2 regions of the Alkalihalobacillus sp. MEB130 genome follow, and region 1 is predicted to be linked to the other one. Evidence: predicted binding sites of a transcription regulator. Region 1 holds the regulator's gene; the other holds the start of a gene.
The links. Region 1 encodes Rex, which represses fermentation and respiration genes when NADH is low (regulators of the CRP and FNR family bind a similar motif). Its sites were predicted from a motif close to TTGTGAAATATTTCACAA; they were not measured.
Positions count from the first base shown of each region.

Region 1 (3,684 bases):
TGTAAATCCTCCTTTAAGGTAAGTTATTTTTTTAACTCACATAACAATGTGAAGTTTCATATTCGGTATTTAATGCCTTGCTCATCTATTCACATTTTTATGTGAAGTTTTTCACAACCTCTACACTCATAGTATAGAACACTGTACACCTTTTTGCTACCTTATTACATTCTTTGTCAAAGTTTGTTCATCTTTTCACATATTTCACGTAAAAAAAGAGTGAATGCTGTGACGCACATCACTCTTTTAACTCTTTTTCTCTTTCTTTTTCTAACCTTTGTACTTTGCGATAAGTCAAATAAGAAACCCAAATGCTAAATTCATAGAGCAATAATAACGGGAGGGTCACCATTAAATGAGACATAATTTCCGGCGGCGTAATAAAACCCGCTATTACTAACAAAATAAAATAAGCAAATTTACGTACTTGAGCTAAGAAACTCGGGGTGAGCATTCCTAATCTAGTGAAAAACATGACCACAACTGGCAGTTGAAACAATAAACCAAAAGGGATCGTAATTTGAAATAGAAAAGAAAAGTACTCATTTATGCCATACTGCTCTGTTATTCCTAAACGTTCTGATAAGTTCCCCATAAATTGAATAATAAAAGGAAATAGAATGAAATAGGAAAAAGAAATACCTACTAGAAACAAGATAAAAGCAAATGGAATATAAGCTAATGTGGCTTTTTGCTCCTTTTCATGCAGGCCCGGACTTACAAACGCCCATAACTGATAGAGAATAACGGGAAATGTAAGAATAAGTGCACTAGCAAAAGCAAATGTCATGAACACCCGAATGGGATCTGTCATCTTAAATGCATTCATCGGCAAATCTTGAGCTGTCGGTGTACTTTGTAAGTATGTGATTAGTGGTGTAGCTAAAAAGAAGCCGGCAATGAGTGCCACAATGAAGAAGATTAACGTGATAATAATTCTTCGTCTTAGTTCTACAATGTGGTCCATTACCGACATGTCTCTTTGTTCCATTTATAAACCCTTCCTACTTAGGCTTTATCGTTTTCTTTTTTCTTGTTATCATCTTCATCTGCTAAGCCTTTTGTCGCGTTTTTAAATTCACGTAATGTATTCCCAGCAGCTTTTCCTAACTCTGGTAACTTCTTTGGACCAAAAATTAGTAAAGCAACAATCGCAATAAGCGCAATGCTGCCTGCTCCTAATCCACCCATAGGTAGCACCTCCTTGTCCTATTTCTAATTATAGAGTGTGATTATATAGTTCGCAATGACTTCCATTACAGTTACCAATCATTTCAAACTTATCCTGGATAATGTTTCAGAAAATAAACAAGCGCCTGTAACTCAACTGATAAATCAATATGATGCACACGAACATGTTCAGGAACATCAAGTCGAGCCGGCGTAAAATTTAAAATTCCTTTAATACCGTTAGCTACCAACTGATCTGCTATCTTTTGTGCAGCCACTTGTGGAACGGTTAGAATGGCAACTGTTACGTCTGGGTCAATGATTTTTTCAAAATCATCTAAATGATAAACGGTCACCCCGCCTACCTCTTCCCCAATTTTTTCTTCAGCAACATCAAAAGCTTTTACAATTCTTGTGTTATTATTTTTCGAAAAATTGTAATGTAAAAAAGCAGTTCCTAAATTACCGACTCCAACTAGAGCAACTTTCGTCTGCTCATCCTGATCAAGTGTTTTCCGGAAAAAAGACAGCAAGTAATTTACATTATACCCATACCCTTTTTTCCCAAGTGCTCCAAAATAAGAAAAATCACGTCTGATCGTAGCAGAATCTACTTTCACTGCTTCACTCAATTCTGTTGACGATACACGTTGCTTTCCCGAAGCAGACAAATTCTCCAAAAATCGATAATAAAGCGGCAACCTTTTTGCTGTTGCCTGCGGAATCTTCGTTTGATCTACTTTCATCCATTGCCTCCCTCCTACCATCGTCAAGTTGGCAATTCAAGACTATGGTTATTGTACACCATTTCACAGAGTTTGTAATCGTTTTACCCCTCTGTTCATGAAGTTGTTGAAAGATCTATTCTACGATACACTTAAGAGGTACTACAAAAAAGCGGTTTTCTTTTTTTGTAGTACCTCTTAAGCAATGAGCGGAGCCGCCGTTGTGGGTTTAGCTTTTTGAGTGATCTTCTCAAAAAGCGTACGGCGTGTGGAGCCATTGCCACTTTGTTCGCACTTTTTAAGTAAAAAGCGGTTTTCCTTTTTAGGATACCTCTTAAGCAATGAGCAGAACGCCGTTATGGGTTTAGCTTTTTAAGCGATCTTCTTAAAAAGCGTACGGCGCGCGGAGCCATTGCCAGTTTGTTCGCTCTTTTCAAGTAAAAAGCGGTTTTCCTTTTTAGGATACCTCTTAAGCAATGAGCAGAACGCCGTTATGGGTTTAGCTTTTTGAGCGATCTTCTCAAAAGGCGTACGGCGCGTGGAGCCATTGCCAGTTTGTTAGCACTTTTTATATGTAAAAAAGCGGTTTTCTTTTTTATGGTATCTCTTAAAAGAAATGATCTTATGAGTTAGGAATGAAATCTATGATTATTTTACAATGTATAAATATATCGAAATCCTTTGGTATCGATCCAATCTTAACAAATATCAAGTTAGATATTCAAACCGGAGAACGCGTGGCTCTTGTTGGTCGTAATGGAGCTGGCAAATCAACGTTGCTTAAAATTATCGCTGGTCAACTTTCATATGATAGTGGACAAGTGATGATGCCAAAAGGCACAGAGCTTGGCTATCTCGCTCAAAACACAGGGCTGGAATCGGAACTGTCGATATGGGAAGAGATGCTAACGGTATTTGCTCCTCTTCAAAAAATGGAAAAACAAATTCGCGATTTAGAATTACAAATGTCCGATCAACGTTTGCTTGAAGACGAAAATCGTTATTCCAAACTTTTAAAAGAATATGATCAGCTTCAAATTACCTTTAAAGATCAAGGCGGCTATCAATATGAAGCTGATATTCGTGGTGTATTAGCTGGAATGAATTTTGGTGATTTTGATTATGGAACAAAGATTTCAACCTTAAGCGGAGGGCAAAAAACAAGATTAGCATTAGCAAAATTATTGTTAACAAAGCCTGATCTTCTTATTCTCGATGAGCCAACCAACCACTTAGATATCGCGACCCTTACGTGGCTTGAGCAATACTTGGTTGGTTATAAGGGTGCTATCTTAATTGTTTCGCACGACCGTTACTTCTTAGATAAAATCGTCACGACAGTTGTTGAAATCTCTCGAACAAAATCAACGAAATTTACAGGTAACTATAGTGCTTATCTTGATGAAAAAGCAAAGCGATACGAATTAGAGTTAAAGCAATATGAGAAGCAGCAAGACGAAGTAGCAAAACTAGAAGACTTTATCCAACGAAATATTGCAAGAGCATCGACAACGAAGAGGGCGCAAAGTAGAAGAAAACAATTAGACCGAATGACCTTACTCGATCGTCCTGCTGGATCTGAGAAATCCGCTTCTTTCGCTTTTACAATTGAGCGTCAAAGTGGAAAAGAGGTGATCCGTGCTTCTGACCTTCATGTCGCTTATGGAGAAGATGTGATTTTTCAGGACTTGAATCTCGAAATTGACCGTGAGGAAAGCGTGGCCCTTATTGGTCCAAATGGAGCTGGTAAGTCCACACTATTAAAAGCTCTGATGAAAGATATCCCTCT
Region 1 covers NZ_JAOANA010000024.1:12,508-16,191, reverse strand. Annotated here, with positions in the region: gene tatC (twin-arginine translocase subunit TatC) at 239-991, opposite strand; gene N0O92_RS19530 (twin-arginine translocase TatA/TatE family subunit) at 1,009-1,191, opposite strand; gene N0O92_RS19525 (redox-sensing transcriptional repressor Rex) at 1,281-1,916, opposite strand; gene N0O92_RS19520 (ABC-F family ATP-binding cassette domain-containing protein) at 2,540-3,684, shown strand, end outside.

Region 2 (3,684 bases), on a different contig from region 1:
ATGTGAATGTCCATGCAAGGACAGTTGACATTCCAACGAATCCAATTATTGGGGGCTATGATTACAGAGGAATAGCCGATGCTTCTGATATGGTGGCTATTATGACGATCGATTATGGGTATCCTGGTGGCCCACCTGAACCTGTAAGTCCCATCTGGTGGGTAGAAGAAGTCATTCGTCATGCTCTCTCTGAAATAGATCGTTCGAAATTACAGATCGCATTTCCAATGTATGGATATGATTGGATTCTAGGTACGAATGTAACAAGAGGCCATTCGTTATTAGCTGCACAAAACCTAGCGATTACTTCACAAGCTGTTATCAACTTTGACGAGAGAGCCATGTCTCCTCACTTTTTATATTGGGTCGGACCAGAGGGACATATTGTCTGGTTTGAAGATATAAGAAGCTATGATGCTAAGTATAAATTGGTAGACTTTTACGGATTAGCAGGAGTAACGTTTTGGGAAACTCGACTGCCATTTCCGCAAAATTGGGCCTATATGGACCATCATATTAATGTGCAATAAGAAATGAAACACCACTCGAACAAATGTTCAAGTGGTGTTTTCGTTCGTTGCATTTTAGTTTACGCTGCATTTTTACTAATATCATCACAACGAACTTCGGCATTCTTTCTTTGATAGTAATACCAGTTTAAGACGATGGAGATGACATAAAACGCTATGAAATAATACAGTGCTGAAATAGGTGTTCCTGTTGTTGAAACAGACCAACCAAATAACTGCGGGATAAAAAATGATCCATATGCGGCAAAGGCTGCTGTAAAGCCAAGAACCGGAGCTGCTTCTTTTACTGGGAATATAATCGGAATCATTTGGAAAGTAGATCCAGATCCCATACCAGCTGCTATAAATAGCAATAAGAATGATGTTAAAAATCCTGCGAAATTTTGTTGACCAATAAAATAGATGACAGATAGAGCTCCTAGTGTCATAGCAATAAGAACATAAGTCGTCACTCTTGCGCCACCAAATTTATCAGAAACCCATCCACCTACAGGTCTAAAGGCTGCTGCTAGAAATGCACCTAGAAACGCTAATGCAACATAATCAGGGAACTGAGAGCGTAACAGTAATGGAAATGCTGCTCCGTAACCGATAAAAGAACCGAATGTTGCAACGTATAAAATCGTCATAATCCATGTGTGCTTGCGCTTTACAATGACAAATTGATCTTTTACAGACTGCTGAGCCGTTGGTAGATTATCCATTCCGAAGTAGGCAACAATCGTCATGACGACAATGGGAATCACCCAAATGAATGCTGCATTTTGTAACCAAATTTCTTGACCGTTTGCTAGAACTTGACCTTCTCCGCCGATAAAAGCAAATGTACTAACAGCAATAATAAGTGGTGTAACAAACTGAACAACTGACACACCCATATTTCCTAATCCACCGTTAATACCAAGAGCTGTTCCTTTTTCTTTTTTCGGGAAAAAGAAACTGATGTTTGCTAAAGCTGAAGAGAAGTTACCGCCTCCAAGTCCACATAAAGCGGCTAACGTTAACATAACCCAATACGGTGTATCCGGATTTTGTACAGCGAATCCAATACCGAGTGTGGGAATAAGTAGGACTCCTGTAGAAAATACAACCCAGTTTCTCCCTCCGAATTTCCCTACAGCAAATGTGTATACAAATCGTAAGGATGCACCCACAAGTCCCGGAACTGCTGCTAATGTAAATAATTGTTCATCTGTAAAAGCAAAGCCAATGTCATTTAATCTTACCGCTACCACTGACCAAATTTGCCAAACGATAAAGGCGAGCATGAGTGTTGGTACGGAGATCCATAAGTTTCTCTTTGCGTGCCTTTTTCCTTCCTTTTCCCAGAATTCTGCGTTCTCTGGATTCCATTCTTTTATTCTTCCCATGTTCTTTTCCCCCAATAATGGATTAATGTATTTACAATACTTCTTTTGATCACACCCAAATCATACAAAGAACGGACTGATGTGAAAGTGATGAATATCACAAAATTTTATTTTTACTAAGGAGTTAGGGCCGTTTTGTAAGGTATATATAATAAGATGAGACACGGAATTTATTTTTTTGAAATTACATAAATACATAATAGAAAAAACATTAAACAAGCTTTCTAATGAAAAGCTTGTGAAGTTCTGAACAAAAAATTGGCAAAGTGTGATGTAACTCACATAAAAGCAGAAAATTATGTCCTACAATGAGCATAGAAACAGAGAATGTGAAATGGTGAACAACATGGAGGGATTAAAATGAGTAAGAAGAAATTGGTTATGATCGGAAATGGGATGGCAGGAGTTCGTGTTATTGAAGAAATCTTAAAAGTGAATCGTGATTTATACGAGATTACGATCTTTGGAAACGAACCTCATCCTAACTATAACCGCATACAACTATCAAATGTACTGCAAGGAAATACGACATTTGATGAGACGATTATAAATGACTTACATTGGTATGAGTCTAATAACATTCAGTTGTTTACAGGGGAAGAAATTACAGAAATTCATACAGAAGAAAAGAAAGTGATCTCTGAAACAGGCAGAGAAACTCGTTATGACGAATTAATTTTAGCAACTGGCTCATTGCCATTTATTTTACCAGTGCCAGGAGCTGACAAAGAAGGGGTTATTGGTTTCCGTGATATAAAAGATTGTGAAGAAATGATCCAAACCGCTAAGCAGTATAAAAAAGCCGTTGTTATTGGTGGGGGGTTACTAGGGTTAGAAGCAGCCAAAGGGTTGATTCATCTAGGTATGGAAGTCGACGTTGTGCATTTAATGGAACACTTAATGGAACGACAACTTGATGCAGTAGCGTCCTCTATGCTGAAACGAGAATTAGAAGAACAAGGCATGAACTTCTTAATGGAAAAAGCAACGATTGAATTGACGGGATCTGACCGAGTGGAAGGTATTCGCTTTAAAGATGGAACAGAAACAAAAGCAGATTTAGTCGTAATGGCTGCAGGAATTAAACCAAATGTCAAACTAGCAAGTGAAAGTGGAATATATGTCAATCGTGGAATTGTCGTGAATGACTATATGGAGACTAATGTTCCTCATGTGTATGCAGTTGGAGAGTGCGCTGAACATCGGGAAATTGTATATGGTTTGGTTGCTCCTCTATATGAACAAGGAAAAGTTCTTGCTCAAACACTTTGTGGACAAAAAGAAACAGGATATGAAGGTTCCATCACGGGAACACAATTGAAAGTATCTGGAATTGATTTGTTCTCAGCGGGAGAAATCTATGATGATCCAACATCAAAAGCGATCGTCGTTCACAACGAGTACGAAGGTGTGTATAAAAAAGTATTAATACGGGATAATCGCATCGTTGGCATTGTGTTATACGGTGATACGAAGGACAGCAACCGATTGTTTAGAATGTTGAATGAAAAGCAAGATGTGTCTGAATCTACTACTATTTCTTTTCTTCAATCAGGAAATAACACAGAAGGCAGCGATATTGCTAGCATGCCAAATGATGAGGTCGTGTGCGGGTGTAACGGAATTAGCAAAGAAACAATCGTCAATGCCATTCAAGAAGAAGGACTGACGACCGTTGCGCAAGTGGGCGGATGTACAAATGCTGGGCGGTCATGCGGACGATGCAAGCCGGTAATTCAGGACATCATTGCTTACACACTAGGTGAAGAATTTGCACATGCGGA
Region 2 covers NZ_JAOANA010000011.1:55,097-58,780, reverse strand. Annotated here, with positions in the region: gene N0O92_RS12450 (glycosyl hydrolase family 18 protein) at 1-530, shown strand, start outside; gene N0O92_RS12445 (NarK family nitrate/nitrite MFS transporter) at 590-1,900, opposite strand; gene nirB (nitrite reductase large subunit NirB) at 2,261-3,684, shown strand, end outside.
Region 2: the regulator Rex is predicted to act here: its motif matches at 2,137-2,154, upstream of N0O92_RS12445 (NarK family nitrate/nitrite MFS transporter).